Regions from separate parts of the Paenibacillus sp. WC2504 genome, predicted to be linked through region 3. Evidence: riboswitches for the same ligand, from Rfam matches in the RefSeq annotation. Region 3 holds a riboswitch; each other region holds the start of a gene.
What was found. Region 3 has a riboswitch for ZMP and ZTP ahead of ACUN27_RS16710 (GNAT family N-acetyltransferase). Riboswitches for the same ligand answer to the same signal wherever they lie in the genome.
Positions count from the first base shown of each region.

Region 1: linked by a shared signal. The riboswitch ahead of ACUN27_RS11860 (bifunctional 5,10-methylenetetrahydrofolate dehydrogenase/5,10-methenyltetrahydrofolate cyclohydrolase) and the one ahead of ACUN27_RS16710 (GNAT family N-acetyltransferase) in region 3 are both predicted to bind ZMP and ZTP.
Region 2: linked by a shared signal. The riboswitch ahead of rpiB (ribose 5-phosphate isomerase B) and the one ahead of ACUN27_RS16710 (GNAT family N-acetyltransferase) in region 3 are both predicted to bind ZMP and ZTP.

Region 1 is NZ_JBQZFH010000001.1:2,727,006-2,732,126, forward strand. It holds gene ACUN27_RS11845 (ABC transporter transmembrane domain-containing protein) at 1-1,545, shown strand, start outside; gene ACUN27_RS11850 (hypothetical protein) at 1,580-2,101, shown strand; gene ACUN27_RS11855 (hypothetical protein) at 2,244-2,777, shown strand; ZMP/ZTP riboswitch at 2,836-2,914, shown strand; gene ACUN27_RS11860 (bifunctional 5,10-methylenetetrahydrofolate dehydrogenase/5,10-methenyltetrahydrofolate cyclohydrolase) at 2,971-3,822, shown strand; gene ACUN27_RS11865 (CBO0543 family protein) at 3,915-4,370, shown strand; gene ACUN27_RS11870 (TolB family protein) at 4,502-5,121, shown strand, end outside.
Region 2 is NZ_JBQZFH010000001.1:80,208-85,328, forward strand. It holds gene glyA (serine hydroxymethyltransferase) at 19-1,269, opposite strand; gene ACUN27_RS00365 (TIGR01440 family protein) at 1,312-1,917, opposite strand; gene rpiB (ribose 5-phosphate isomerase B) at 1,929-2,387, opposite strand; ZMP/ZTP riboswitch at 2,491-2,571, opposite strand; gene ACUN27_RS00375 (low molecular weight protein arginine phosphatase) at 2,629-3,231, opposite strand; gene ACUN27_RS00380 (manganese efflux pump MntP) at 3,347-3,907, opposite strand; gene ACUN27_RS00385 (L-threonylcarbamoyladenylate synthase) at 3,972-5,039, opposite strand; gene spoIIR (stage II sporulation protein R) at 5,075-5,121, opposite strand, start outside.
Region 3 is NZ_JBQZFH010000001.1:3,752,132-3,757,252, reverse strand. It holds gene ACUN27_RS16715 (Gfo/Idh/MocA family protein) at 1-1,055, opposite strand, end outside; gene ACUN27_RS16710 (GNAT family N-acetyltransferase) at 1,130-2,206, opposite strand; ZMP/ZTP riboswitch at 2,257-2,336, opposite strand; gene ACUN27_RS16705 (CBO0543 family protein) at 2,403-2,903, opposite strand; gene ACUN27_RS16700 (alpha/beta hydrolase) at 2,957-3,916, opposite strand; gene ACUN27_RS16695 (carboxylesterase family protein) at 4,026-4,700, opposite strand; gene ACUN27_RS16690 (SDR family oxidoreductase) at 4,839-5,121, opposite strand, start outside.

The DNA of each region.
Region 1 (5,121 bases), 1.0 Mb from region 3:
GTCAAAGGGCACAAAACGATTAAAGGCCTTCACTTGCAGGGGAGTATCCGAGATCGTGCGCGCAAACAGATAAACGAATTGTTAACTTTCGGCTTCAAGCTGCATATGGCTGGGGCTTTGATCGAACGGTTGCCGCTCACGGCGCTGCTCATTCTCAACGGTATCATGATCGGTTTCGGTGGGTATTTAATATTTAATGACGATATTACGGTTGGCGGTTTTATGGCATTTTTTACGTTGTTTTTATCCGTAGGTCAATCGGTTACAAATTTGTCGGTCCTTATTCCAAATCTCATTGATTCGAGTATCAGTTTCCGCCGGGTGAAGGAGATATTGGAGCAGCAGCCGGACGTTCCTGACGCGGAGAATCCTGTACCTTTATCTTCATCTTTTACTTCAATTCAGATGGATCGGGTGACGTTCGGATATAACGATGAAGCGAATCAATTAAAGGAAGTGAGCATGCGTATTACGGAAGGCATGTATGTGGCTTTCGTAGGGCCTAGCGGATCTGGCAAAAGCACGGCTTTACAGCTGCTATCACGGTTTTATGATCCGAACCAGGGGGCCATCTCAATCAATGATTGCGATCTGCGTCAAGCAAGTGAAGCGTCGCTAAGAAAGCTGTCTACGCTTGTTACGCAGGATACATTTCTGTTTAACGCTTCCATTCGTGATAATTTGCTGATAAATAATGAAGCTGCGACGGAAGCAGAAATGATAGAAGCGGCGAAGCAGGCGCGGATCCACGATACCATTGTCAACTGGTCAGATGGATACGACACGCAGATTCACCACGAAGGGGGCTCTCTGTCGGGTGGAGAGCGGCAGCGACTGTCCATTGCGAGAGCGCTTCTGCGGAAGCCGAAGTTGCTGCTGCTCGATGAAGTCACATCGGCGTTAGACCCGGCGACGGAGGCCGATATTAATGAGTTGATAGGGCAAAGCCGGAAAGACAAAACGATTATTTCCGTTACACATAGACTGGCTTCAGTCGTGCACGCCGATGTCATTTATGTATTTAAAGACGGACAGATCATTGAAAGCGGCACCCATCAAGAGCTTCTGGATCAAAAGGGGGAGTATGCGAATCTTTGGGAGAAACAGATCGGGTTTCATCTATCTCACGACGGTCTACATGCGACTGTGGATGTCAATCGGCTTGCTAAACTGCCGTTCTTTCAAGGCATTGAGACAGCGCTTTTAAGTGATATCGCTACCTTGTTCTCAACAGAAACATGTAAGGAAGGCGAAGTAATCGTTCGTGAGGGCGAAGAGGGGAATAAATGCTACATTATCGTTCGAGGCAAATTTGAAATTGTGAAAAATATCCCGGACAAAGGCGAGATACGTGTTGCCGTTCTGCAGGATGGCGATCATTTCGGGGAAATTGCGCTGCTCCGCAACACATTAAGGAATGCAGCAGTGAAGGCACTGAGTCCTGCGGTACTGCTATCGGTCAGACGAGAGGCTTTTCACCGGTTGACGGCAGAGTATCCACAGATTTTACAAACATTGCAGCAGACATTATTGAGCCGAATGTAGAGGCTTCGTTGCGGAAGGAGTGAAGGTAAACGTTATGACGGCTAGTATTTACAAACGGTGCGTCACTGATGATGATTTGGCTAAAGTGAGTTTGTTCATTCTGGAAAACCGGCGGGATATGCATCCCTCGTATTCGGCCACCGACACGATAACGATGTTGTATTCGTTCATCAAGTATGGTCAGTTGATTCAGGTGGTGGATCAAAACGTACAGCGTATTATTGCGGTAAGTGCTTATTACATTGGGACACCAGAGCACGATTACGAAGATAAACACATCGCTTTTGTAGAGATGGCCATAGCCGACCGTGCGTATCGAGGATCGAGGCTCTTCATTAAAGGATTGCGCTTCTTGGTAAGCGAGATTATGTCTGACAATCCGGACGTCCAGGAAGTGAGATTTGCAGCACTTGCAGATAATGTATATTTATGTAGATTGTATGCGAAATTTGCCGACATAAGCCATGAAGAGGATAGCATACTTGGCAAACAAATGAAATTTGGTGTCAAAATTAACAATTTGAGGGCTTTCTTAGATAAATTCGTAAAGGTATAATATACATATGACAGACAACTATCCTTGATAAGGAGGCGTTATGCATGATTGTAATTCCACCAAGCATTAAAAAAGGTACGAGCAAAGGCGGTTTCGGTAAAATCGTCAAAGACAACGAGAATTTGCGAGCTAATCCGGTATAATGGGTTTCGAATTCCGCACTTGTAAGTTCGAAATGGATTTCGAAGCTTACATCCGTTTTTTGATTCAGCAACAAGCCTTTTTGAACTTGCCATATCCTTTCGTGATGAAGTTAGCTTTCATGGGTAGTCCGCTACAGTTCGGGCAAGTCATGCTGATTTTCAACGATGAGACTTACGATATCGTAGGTGCGGCGGGTTTCGTGAACGGCACAGGGGCAAATGATTATGAAGATCGAGAGATTTGTCAGGTCGAGATTGCCTTTATTTTGGAACAATATCGGCGTACACCGCTATTTCTACGTGGACTTGAAGCGTTATTAAGCCTTATTAAAGCTGGTAATCCAGACGTGAAGCAGCTCCAGTTCTGGAGTTCTTCTGACAATAAGGAGATACAGCCAATTGTTTCTAGGTGGAGCAGCTTGCCTGGATTCCAATCATCAGTTGTGAATAATTTAACCTTCTACAAGTTTTCATTCGATGAGTTGGAAGCTTATTGCAGGCGAATTGGAACGACGGGAGTAAGGTCTGGGTAGTCTTTTTTCCATACGCATTGAAAACTATCGCTATAGTTGTTATTATGTTTTCATACAAGTAACTGTGTGTGACTGGCGGAACATGGGGAACCATGAGGGAGCACATAGATAATCAGCCGTACGCCTGGGCAGAGGTAAGGGGATATCCCCTTACCTCTTTGCGTTTCAAATTTACTCAAAAGGGATGATTGAAATGTCGAAAGAAACATTAATCTTGGATGGTAACCGGGTCGCAGACGCCATAAAGGCATCGCTGAACAGCAGAATTCAAAACTTGTCCAATCAAGGCGTCGTTCCTTGTTTAGCGACCGTGTTGGTCGGCGACGATCCTGCTTCAGCAACTTATGTACGGATGAAAGGAAACGCATGCAAGCGACTGGGGATTCAATCTATTCGTGTTACTCTTCCTGAACACACGACTACGATGGAGTTAATTGCAGCCATTCACAAGCTTAATGATGACAACAGCGTGCATGGGATCTTGTTGCAGCACCCAGTCCCGAAGCATATCGATGAAAGGGCAGCTTTTGAGGCGATTCGTATTGATAAAGATGTCGATGGTGTAACGACATTGGGATTTGCTCAAAATGCTTTTGGATTTGCTGAGTTCCCTTCCTGTACACCAGCGGCAATCATGGCCATTTTGAACTATTACGAAATTCCTGTTGAAGGCAAACATGCGGTTGTTATCGGAAGAAGTCCAATTCTCGGCAAACCGGTCTCTCTGATGCTGCTAAATAAGAATGCAACAGTTACGACCTGCCACTCAAAAACAGCGAATTTGGCCGATATCGTGCGCTTGGGAGATATTGTCGTAGCTGCCGTGGGGAAACCTCGCTTTGTTCAAGGCGATTGGCTAAAACCAGGCGCTATTGTCTTAGATGCAGGTTACAATCCTGGAAACGTAGGCGATGTTGATTATGACGCTTGTTGTGAGGTAGCTTCGGCCATTACACCGGTTCCTGCCGGGGTTGGTCCAGTGACCATTGCGACCTTGCTCAAACATACGGTCGATGCGGCTGAAAAGATAGCAAACAAGCGATAGGCATAGAGCGTCCGAGCCTGCAAGTTCGCAAACATCATATTTTCACCAACAACGGGTCATACTAGGGGATCTAGAGTAAAGAGGTGAAAATCATGTTATTTAACATTATTGCAGGCTTTTTAATCCCCTGGATATTTGGCATTTATCTGTACAGGAAATCTCGAATTATTGTGTTTCTAATCTTTCCTATTACGGTTACAATATCTAGCTTGATCAATGATACCGGGTATCATCTGAATTTTTGGGATTTTACCCCATTGATTGAGAATGATGAGACACTTTCAGCACTTCCGCTTGATATTGGGCTTTATCCCGTTATGGCCGGTTATATGATTTATTGGATTCGAAAAAATAATCGGCATGCGTTTCTGAAAATAGGCTTTTTTTGCTTGGCTACGACTGCGCTGGAATATATGGCGTTTATTTTTGGGAAAGTAGAATACAGCAATCATTGGAATATAGGTTGGACCTTTGCATCTTATATACTTGCTTATAGCCTGGTTTATTTGTATTACAGGCTTTTGGTAAGATACGGCTATTGGAAATGAAAAACGCTTATTGCTCTTCGGGCCAGTGGTCAGAGGGAGTTGATAAGCGTTTTTTTGTTGCTCTTTATTCAGGAATAATTTGGAACAACCTGCAAAAAATATTTCTGTACGATTTGAAAAGGGGGCAACCGATGAAAATTAAAATTATGTTCATTAGCCTGGTGATTTCAGTCTTATGCGGTAATGTCGGATTCGCTGAACCAAGGCAATCTGTACAAGCTGTGTTTGTGCGCGGCGGCGATCTATGGGTCCAAAAAGACGATAAGGAGCTGCAAGTTACACGAAATCAAAAGGTAAGCGAGCCCAAATGGTCAGCAGATGGGAAGTTCATTGCTTACTCACTTGCCCTTGGAGAACAGCAGCACGAGATATGGGTGTACAGCTTGGAGGCGAAAAAGCATAACCGTGTGTATCCAGGCGGTGACAATTTTCAGTGGTCTCCAAACAGGAATGATCTTGCTTTTAAAATAGATGGCGTTCTGAATACCGCAAGGATTGGCCGCGATAAAGTGGATCCCTTTAAAAATGTAACTCTGGGTGTGGATAACTACTCATGGGTACCTGATGGCAGTGGATTTCTAGTATCGTCACCTGCTCAGCTGCGGCCATCCGGTTGGACGAATGTGGAATTGTACATGGTTCCGGCCGATGCCAAAATGGACCCTAATAAGAGTAAGCATTTTTATACGCTTCCTACGGAGTCGCCTGGTTTTTTCGCTGTTGGCACAAGCATATTCAAATGGTCCAGTGA
Region 2 (5,121 bases), 3.7 Mb from region 3:
GCAGCCCCTTCGTATTGATTAGTAAGTTAAACCTGGGTACAACGGATATTGCGCCGTCAAATCTTTCACCATGCCGCGAGCTTTCTCAAGAACAGCCTCATCTTTCGGGCTTTTCAATGTAAGTGCAATCACTTTCGCGATAGTTTGCATAGCTTCTTCATTCATACCGCGGGACGTAACAGCTGGCGTACCTAAGCGGATACCGCTAGTGATGAACGGGCTTGTTGGGTCGAAAGGAATCGCGTTTTTGTTCGCTGTGATACCGATCTCGTCAAGAACGTGCTCCGCATCTTTACCTGTGATGTTCAGGTTGCGTAGATCAACCAGCATCAAGTGGTTGTCTGTACCGCCGGAAACGAGGTTGATGCCTTCAGCTGTCAATGCAGTCGCCAATGCTTGCGCGTTGTTGATGACGTTTTGACCGTAAGTTTTGAATTCCGGTTGCAGAGCTTCACCGAAGGAAACGGCTTTGGCAGCAATCGTATGCATCAAAGGACCGCCTTGGGAACCAGGGAATACAGCTTTATCAATAGCAGCTGCCCAAGCTTTGCGCGTAAGAATCATACCGCCGCGAGGACCGCGAAGCGTTTTGTGCGTTGTAGTTGTAACGAAATGTGCATGCGGCACTGGGTTCGGGTGCAAGCCAGCAGCAACTAGACCAGCGATATGCGCCATATCAACGAAGAACAATGCGCCTACATCATTAGCGATGGAAGCTAGTGCTTCGAAATCAATCGTGCGCGGGTAAGCACTTGCGCCAGCAACTAACATGCGAGGCTTATGTTTGAAAGCCGCTTTACGAACATCGTCGTAGTCGATGCGGAAGTCTTTTTCACTTACACCGTAAGCAACGAAGTTGTAAAGAATACCGGAAGCATTAACAGGGCTGCCGTGTGTTAAGTGACCGCCGTGTGCCAGGTTCATACCCAGAACGGTGTCACCAGGGTTAAGAGCTGCCAAGTAAACAGCCATATTCGCTTGTGCACCAGAGTGCGGTTGAACGTTCGCATGTTCAGCTCCGAAAAGCTCTTTCGCGCGATCGCGAGCGATATCTTCGACGATGTCTACGTATTCGCAGCCGCCGTAGTATCTTTTGCCTGGGTAACCTTCTGCGTATTTGTTAGTCAGTACTGTACCCATCGCTTCAAGCACGGCTTGGCTGACGATGTTTTCAGAAGCGATAAGCTCAATTTTGTCGCGTTGACGACCAAGTTCTAGATTCATAGCTTCTACGATTTTTGGATCTTGCTTACTTAGAAAGTTTGTCATATGGAATTCCTCCTAAAGGATAATTTATATCTATAAGTTAACCTAGCAATCCGCATCTGGCGCGGCTTGCTGATAGAGCTGCTCGGCAGCCTCAGGTGTGTAGACTGCTCTCGTCCCGCCAATCAGTTTAGGCCGTGTAAAGGCCATGGTCACATAAGCATGACCCATATTCCGTACGGGCGGCCGTGCAGGCACAGCAACCCGCCGCAAATGCATCCCGATCAGCGTACTGCCAATATCGATCCCGGCATGCGCTTGAATCGTCTCGACGACTACGGGCTTTGCGAAGTGGCGGTACGCGTATGAGGCCATTGAACCGCCGGCTTTTGGCACAGGAATAACCGACACTGGCTCAAGCTGAGGGGAGATCGCGAAAAGATCTTCCTCAATGACAAGCGCGCGGTTCAAATGTTCGCAGCACTGAAAAGCCAAGTGCAAACCGAACTCGCGGCTGATGCGCTGCGCCGTTTCAAAAATCGGCCGCGCTGCATCCAACGTCCCCGAAGTCCCAATCCGATGACCGAGTATTTCACTCGTGCTTGTACCAATGACCAGAATGTGACCTGGTCGTAGATTGCCCACCTTTACCAACTCGCGAAGATTTGTTTCCAAATCTTCTGCAATCGTGTGAAGTATGGAATTTGTCATGGTGGTCACCCTTAAGGATGTATCGCGAAGCGATCTTCGATGCTTTGCAACTTGTTAATGCGGTTCTGGTGACGCACACCTTGCGAAAACTCTGTTTCCAGCCAAATTTTCACGATTTCCTCGGCAACACCCGGCCCAATGACACGCTCACCTAAAGCAAGCACATTCGTATCATTGTGCTCCCGTGTGGCTTTAGCAGAAAATAGATCGTGAACCAGCGCGCAACGGATGCCTGGAACCTTATTCGCAGCGATCGACATCCCGATGCCTGTTCCACAGATCAGAATCCCTTTGTCTGCTTCCCCGGAAACCACATCTTCACAAACCTTCAGTGCATAATCCGGGTAATCGACGGAATCTGCACAACTGCATCCATAATCTATGACCTGATGGCCCAAGGATTCAATAAAAGGAATAATAACATCTTTCAAACGATAGCCTGCATGATCCGCACCTAACGCAATTTTCATGGATAGAACGCTCCTTTGCTTGTTCGAATTCGACCCTTCTATTATATCCCAAAGTCCACCAGAAAACGAAAAAAAGAGCTGACACGCTAAGAATAGCGCGTTGCTCTTTTGCCCAGGCGACCGGCCGTATAGCTCAATGCTCCATTGTGGTTACTCCCACTCGTCGCCAGTTACATTGAGTCTTGCTTGATAAATCCATCTTATCGCATTATGCACGAGGTGTAAAGATGTCTTTCGCAAATCATTTCCCAGACTGCGGATCCTCTTTTCGCTCGCGAAGCTTTTTAACCAATTTATCTAAACTACCGCTGATTTCATTCGCTGTTTGCCGGTAAACCTCCAATGGGCCGCCGAACGGGTCGGAAATATCGTAATCCGGAATGGCATCTTCCAACAAATAAATACGATTTCGCTCTTCAACTGTTACCGTTTGTGAAAGAGCCTGCTTCAGCTGAAGTTCCGTCACCAGCTTTTCTCTTTCCTCAATCGCTTGAAGGATACGCTGATCGTCCTCTACATATTCTTTGAGCGTAAAAATCTTATCAATCGCGTCCGGATACCGCTGGATAACCGAACGTTTATGTCCCATCGTCATCGTCAAAATAAGATCCGCCCACTTCACTTCAGACTCCTGAATCGCTAATGAGCGAATAGGCTCTTTGAACCCTGCCTCTTGCAGCAGCGTTGCACTATTTCGGGAGATCGGAGTGCCCGTCATCGCGGATACGCCAGCTGAACGAACTTCTGCCGCAAGTCCTTCTTGGTGCACCCTGATACGCAGCAAACCTTCTGCTAATGGACTGCGGCACGTATTTCCTGTACAGACAAATAGAATTCGCAACATGAGATCCTCCTCAGAGTTTTGCGTAGCAAAACTTTCTTCGTAAGCGTAGGCTGAGTTTTGCGTTAGCAAAACTTTCTTCATAAACATAAGCAGAGCCTGCTCCGCCTCTATTGTATCATAGCAAAAACTTGATCCCAAACGCGAGCAGAATTAGCCCGCCAAACGCTTCGCCATACTCGCCAACCCAGCCGTTCACCCGTCTGCCAACCAATAAACCAGCTACAGAGAGCAGCGCGCCGAACAAACCAAATACAAGCACGGTTAACAGGATATCCGTCGCAAACATGCCTAAGGATACACCTACTGAGAACGAATCTATACTTACACTAAGCGCAAAAATCGTAAGCCCCCATATAGATCTATGATCAAAAGAGGTTGCTTCCTCTCCACGGATTGAACTATACACCATATGGGAGCCCAAGAGAATGAGCAAACATCCGCCGGCTGCAGTGGCCACATTGCCAAGCAGAAGCGAAACATATTGTCCCATAAATATGCCCATTAACGGCATAATGATATGAAAAATACCGATCACCATGCTAATTTTAAAAATATCCAACAAGCGAATCCCCTTCATGCCGATGCCAATTCCTAAGGAAAAAGCATCCAGACCCAAGGCTATCGCCATGATGAATATGGTGATGATCTGCCCAAATTCAACGCCAGTTACGAGCATAAGTGCTGTCCCCCTTGTCCGCTTTCTTAACCAAGATATGCGGACAAACTGGGAATCATGCTAGCTAAACACGTACAAGCCGGTGACCGGCTGCCTTGCGCAGACGGTTCATAATTGCCTGACCAATCCCTGTTTCCGGGCAGCCTTCTGCAGCAATATACTGAATCCCTTGCTGATCAAATTGCCTTAATGCAGCGTAAAGCCCCTGTGCGATCTTTTCCGGTTCCGCTAACGAGCCGCAGGCAATTACCAAATCAGCTTCAAATAGAGAAGCCCTTTCCTCAAAAGTAAGGATTCCCGTCGATTGCCCTCGCTCCCTAGCGGCTTGAATGTCGCGCTGAATCCAATCAGCCACTGCTTCAGCATTGTCTCCATATACAATATGCATGTATCCCTTTGGCGCATAATGCGTATACTTCATTCCCGGAGCACGGGGCGTTTCTGAGACCTGCACATCTTCCCGCTCAGGCTCATGAATTCGAATAGCCGGCAGTGCGGACTGCAGTTGCTCTGCTGTAATGCCGCCTGGACGCAAAATATACAGCTCACCATTAACAAGCTGAATCACTGTCGACTCAACACCGACCCCCGTCCCGCCGCCATCCACAATACCACCGATCCGGCCGTCCAGATCTTCTCGCACATGTGACGCCAGCGTTGGACTCGGTCTGCCAGAACTATTGGCGCTAGGGGCTGCTATAGGAAGCGCTGCTTTTCGAAGCAGCTCCAGGGCCACAGGATGATCAGGTATACGAATGCCTACCGTCGTAAGACCGGCAGTCACCAACGGCGAAATGCCGCCTGTTTTCACAGGCAGCACGATAGTAAGAGGCCCAGGCCAGAATGCCTCCATAAGCCTATGATGGTCAGGCGTGACACTATCAGGCTCAATGAGATCTGAGAGCTGCCCCGCATCCGCAATGTGGACGATCAACGGATTATCGGACGGCCGTCCTTTGGCTGAGAAAATACGCTCTACCGCTGTGGTATTCGTAGCATCAGCACCAAGTCCGTATACCGTTTCCGTAGGGAAAGCTACGGTAACCCCGTCCCGCAAAAGCGCTGCGGCATCCGATAATTCTTGACCCCTGTTACCAACCCTATCCGGGTCTACTTTCCAGTACTTTGTCACGATCTATCATCCTTACTTCCAAAAATGAAATCAAGTTAACTAAACCATGAAACGATTTTTTTGGTCATTTCCCAGAAGAAAA
Region 3 (5,121 bases):
GTTGTCGTTAACTCTTCCCCCGACTCGATGGCCGCTTGCATCATAATAGACAAATAATGATCCTGCATAGCCTCTTCCAACCCATAGCATTCCGGCCCACCTTGCAGATAGTCCGCCATCTTGCTTAAACTCGTAGCGATAGCAATCTCATCGTCAGATAAGCGGCTAGGAACAAATGGATTTTCATATACCCATTCATCATTTGCTGTAATGCCTCGGTGATAGTACCCTTCAAGGTTACCATTATGGCCAGTATCGATTCTTCGCAGATCACCGTATATCGGTGTTTTGAAATCCCGCAAATAGCGGTACGTTTCGTCTGTTAGTTCTCCGCGGTTTCCACGAACGAGGAAGCGATTTTTGCGAACCCAAGAAAAATACTGATCTCCTGTAAAATCAAACAGTGCCAGCTTATTTCCGAAGGAAAGTGTAACGATATCCTGGACAGAATCAGCCATGACTTCACTTTCGGGAGGTCCATTACGCCCAGGACCTTTCACCAGATTCGACGTAAATCTCTGTCCCCGGATGACGGCATTCTCGAAGTCAATGCCTAGCAACTTTCGTATCAAACTAATGCCATGGTAACCATGAGCTGCCGAGACTTGCACTTGAGAAACGTCGCCTAGTTTGCCGGCCCTCACTAAAGAAATACGCGCAGCATGCATCGGTTGATACAAGTATTGTTCGGCTACCTGTACGTGTCCTTTCAGCTTTTTCAGGGATTCGTACAAGTCGATCATGGTCGCGATGTCCTTAGCCGGAGGTGTCTCTGTCAAAACGGGAATTCCCCGCTCAGCTAATTCCAATGTGCAGGAAGGCGCTGCCTCCCATGGGACGCATACGACCGCGAACTGAATTGGCCCGCTTGAAGCGAAAGACTCCATATCACGATAGGTTTTCACACCCCACTCATCTTCAATCTCCTTGCCGCGTTCCTCGTCACGGACTAGCATCGCACGGACGGCGAAATGCTGGGGCAGCGCTTTGGCAATCCGCAAATAAAAATCGGCTCTCCACCCTCTGCCGACAATACCGAATTCTATCAATGACATGACCGTTCTCCTCGCTTTCGTTAAATGCCACTATGATAATAGAAAACTTACAAGTTTTACTAGATTTTATTTTACTAAAGGATCTGCCGTTCATACAAGTGCGCGGTCCATCCTTGAGCTTCATAGCGTCCACAAAACGCGAATCCTTCACGGGTATAATATCTGTTGAGTGCCTTGTTATCAGCCATACAATCAAGGCGAATCCAAGATTTCCCTTGTTCTCTGATATAGCTTTCCGCCCAATTGAGCAACCGCGTGCCTATCCCCATGCCTGGATAGTCCCGAGAGGTCGCCAAACGATGCACATAGCCAGCATTTTCGTGGAATTGCTCGCCCCAGATCTCTTCGTCCCTCCATTGAATGGAAAGACAGCCGACGGGTACTCCTTCCATGTGCGCCACAAAAAACTCATCCTGTCGAATCAAATCGAACACATACGCTTGCGTAAACCTCTCCTCACGCCACTGAATAAAGCCATGCGTCCGCTCAATCCACCTGGCTGCATGAACCAGAAGCTCTCGCACCGACTCTGCATCTGCCAGTTCTGCTCTGCGAATGTCCAGCTTGCCCTGCCAACAGTACTCCAGCCGTGCAGCTGTTTCCATCGCCAATGCTTCACCTGACAACCTTGCTACAACATGTAACGCCGCATCAAATCCTGTAGTTACACCGCCGGACATGACGATTCTTCCGTTATCAACATACCGGACATTCTTCACAACTGTCGTACCAGGTGAAAGCATGCCCTGTAAAAGGTCGTACGCCATCCGATTCGTTGTCACACGAAGCCCCTCCAATAAATCCGCTTTCGCCAGCAGTAAAGCGCCTGTACATATGGAGAGCACAATTTCGGCGTTGTTCGCCGTTTCACGCACCCAATTGATCAGTGGCAAATTGTTTATTTCTGTGCGAGCTCCCCACCCTCCAGGCATAATGAGAATGTCAATTGCAGGGCAAGTATCAAAACTAAATTGTGGCGTAATAGTGATACCGCTAACGGTTGTCAATGGGGTTGCCTTTTCGGCTACCGTAAAGACCTGAAAATTGCTGCTCAAATACCCAGCCACCCCAAATACATCATGAGGACCGGTAAAATCCAACGTATCAACCTTATCGTACAGCACAACTCCGACATGCCTTGTCCTCTTCATCGACATCATCTCCTCAGAAATAAAAAAGAGCACCTGACCCATTGGATCAAACGCTCTGCCCAGGCGATCGGCTATATGACATACGCGCTCCCCCGTAGTCCTCTACGTTTCGCCAGTTACGCATACCAGAATTTCCCTTTATTATACAAATAAAAAATGAAGCCGTCTAGATGAATACACTTATTTCCTGAACCGATCATTTAATTGGAACTTTAAATAGGACTAATAAACCAAAAGCGAGTGTTATGGAAATCACATACGTAAGTATTGGCCGACTGAAATGTAAACGAAGCATTGGAAACGTGATCATATTAAATACAACGGAATAAAGCATGGTCCAACCGTTAAAATGTTTAATCGCTCCTGTAAACATGTATATGACTTCAATGAGGGAATAAATGACGACCCATAATCCTATCCATAATGTTGCTTTAGCAACTCCTTTTGGGTATAAACCAAGGAATATCAGCGTTGTAGCTGCAAATGCCACTAAACAACATATTTCAGTACCTATCCCACTATGAATTGGAGGCTTCGACTGATGCTGCCATAGAGGGTAATCTTTTGTCAGCAAAATATAAAATACGTCTCCAAGCAAGAAATATAACATTGTTGCATGGTATTTTTGCCAATTTCGCCAGTCTCCCCAACGCCATGCCGAAAGGACAGATAATATAGCCATAGCAATGAAAATCATTTCGAATACCCCGTAACATTGCATCGTTTTACTTGTATTGTTCCCAGATCCATTTACACGTATGCTCTCTCACTTTCACGGATCCATGCATTTGCAAGCAGAATAGCTCCTCTTGCTGCAGCTGTGTCCGCAAGCGCGTTGAGCATGAGGAAATCATGAATTGTACCTTGGAAGCGTACAGCTGTAACCCGAACCCCGGCTTCTCTCAATTTATTCGCATATGCTTCTCCTTCATCCCTTAGTACGTCTGCTTCAGCTGTAATCACAAGTGCTTCCGGAAGTCCTTTCAGTTGTTCTATGGAAGCTCTTAAGGGTGAGGCGGTTATTTCCGCTCTCTCTCCTGGATCAGTTGTATACTGGTCCCAGAACCATTTCATAGCATCCTGGCGAAGGAAATATCCTGTTGAAAAGTCTTTATAAGACTCCGTCTCAAACGACGCATCAGTGACTGGATAAAAAAGCACCTGTTTGCGGATCTGAGGACCTCCGCGCTCTTTGGCCATTAAGGTAATGGCAGCGCTCATATTACCACCGACACTATCCCCTGCAACTGTTATGTTGTTTGAATGTAATCCCTTTTCTTTTCCATGCTCGGCAACCCATTTTAGAGCGGCAAATACTTCCTCAATCGCAACCGGATATCTTGCTTCCGGCGACAGGCTGTAGTTTGTAAAAACAACTGCGGATTGAGACCCAACCGCTAATTCTCGAATTAATCGGTCATGCGTATGGACATTTCCGAAGACCCAGCCTGCACCGTGAGTGTAAAGAATTACTGGTAAGGAGCCCGAATGGTTTTGAGGACGAATAATCGTTAGAGATATGTCCCCTTTGAGCCCTCCCGGGATTGTTAAATTCTCCACGTCAACAGGCAACTTGGCGATAGGTCCGTTTTGAACTTCGTCAACGGTTTCCCTTCCTTTTTTCGGCCCTAAATCAAAAAGAAATGGTGGGTTAGCTGTAGCTTTTACAAAGTCTTGTGCTGCTTTTTCAAGTACGATTTTCTTCTTCATTTTTGGAACCACCTTTCATTTAGCTTCATTTTGTGGTCCCAATTTATTAACCAATTTGATGGGAGATTAATCTCTTACTTTTCATTGTCACTTTTTAGATTGAATGGAATTACCCTAGTCGTGCATTTCTTTTGTGTTTCAGTAGCCACATATATAATTCTTGATTGTTATACGTCTCTTCCATGACTTTATGGCTGTGACCCAGTTCGGAGTAGTATGTCGCTCTGATGTTTCCACCTATATTTGTGATCGACCTAACCATATCTTCTGTCCCGGTTACTCGAACAACATCATCGTCCACACAATGAAAAGCCCAAATTGGTATATTCTTTAGCAGGTTAGCTTGCTCCGGCTCAAACCACCCTGAAATTGGCAGGATGGCTGAAAAAAATTCAGGTGCTCTTGAAGCAAAATCCCATGTTCCATTTCCGCCCATACTAAATCCAGTTAAATAAACTCTCTCGGTATCTACAGGGTTATTCATGATAATTTCATCAACCAAAGCCTTAACGGAATAGAATTGTTGTACCCAATTAGAGTCTGTAGGGCATTGAGGAGTAACCACAATAAATGGAAAATCGCTTTTTCCTTCTGCTATCCAGGTAAGTCCATAGTTATCTAACAAACTAATATCTTCGCCACGCTTTTTAACACCATGTAAAAAGACGATTAACGGATATTTTTCATCTCGGTTTATTCCATCAGCATACGGAAGGTATAATTGATAATTCATATTCACTTTAAATGGATTCTCTTTGCTAAAAACATGATTGGATACAGCCATTTTGAACCCTCCCCACTATAAGTTTAAAACTCATTTTACAATTAATTCCATCCTAGTTCTTCTATTTCCTGCAACCGAATTTTTTGAAATAAAAAAGCCGCGATATACGCGGCAGTTCTTACAAATATAATTTACCCCTTACGTTTCCGTCATAATGCCGCCATTTACATGAAGAACCTGACCCGTCACAAAGGACGAATCGTCTGATGCCAAATAAATGTAGGTCGGTGCAAGCTCAAAAGGCTGCCCAGCCCGTTTCATCGGTGTTTCCATACCGAAAGTTTTTACGTACTCCGCAGAGTAACTGGATACAATAAGCGGTGTCCAGATCGGGCCTGGAGCTACGGCATTCACTCGGATTCCTTTACTCACTAATTGGAGAGATAATGATCTTGTAAAAGATACGATCGCACCTTTGGTT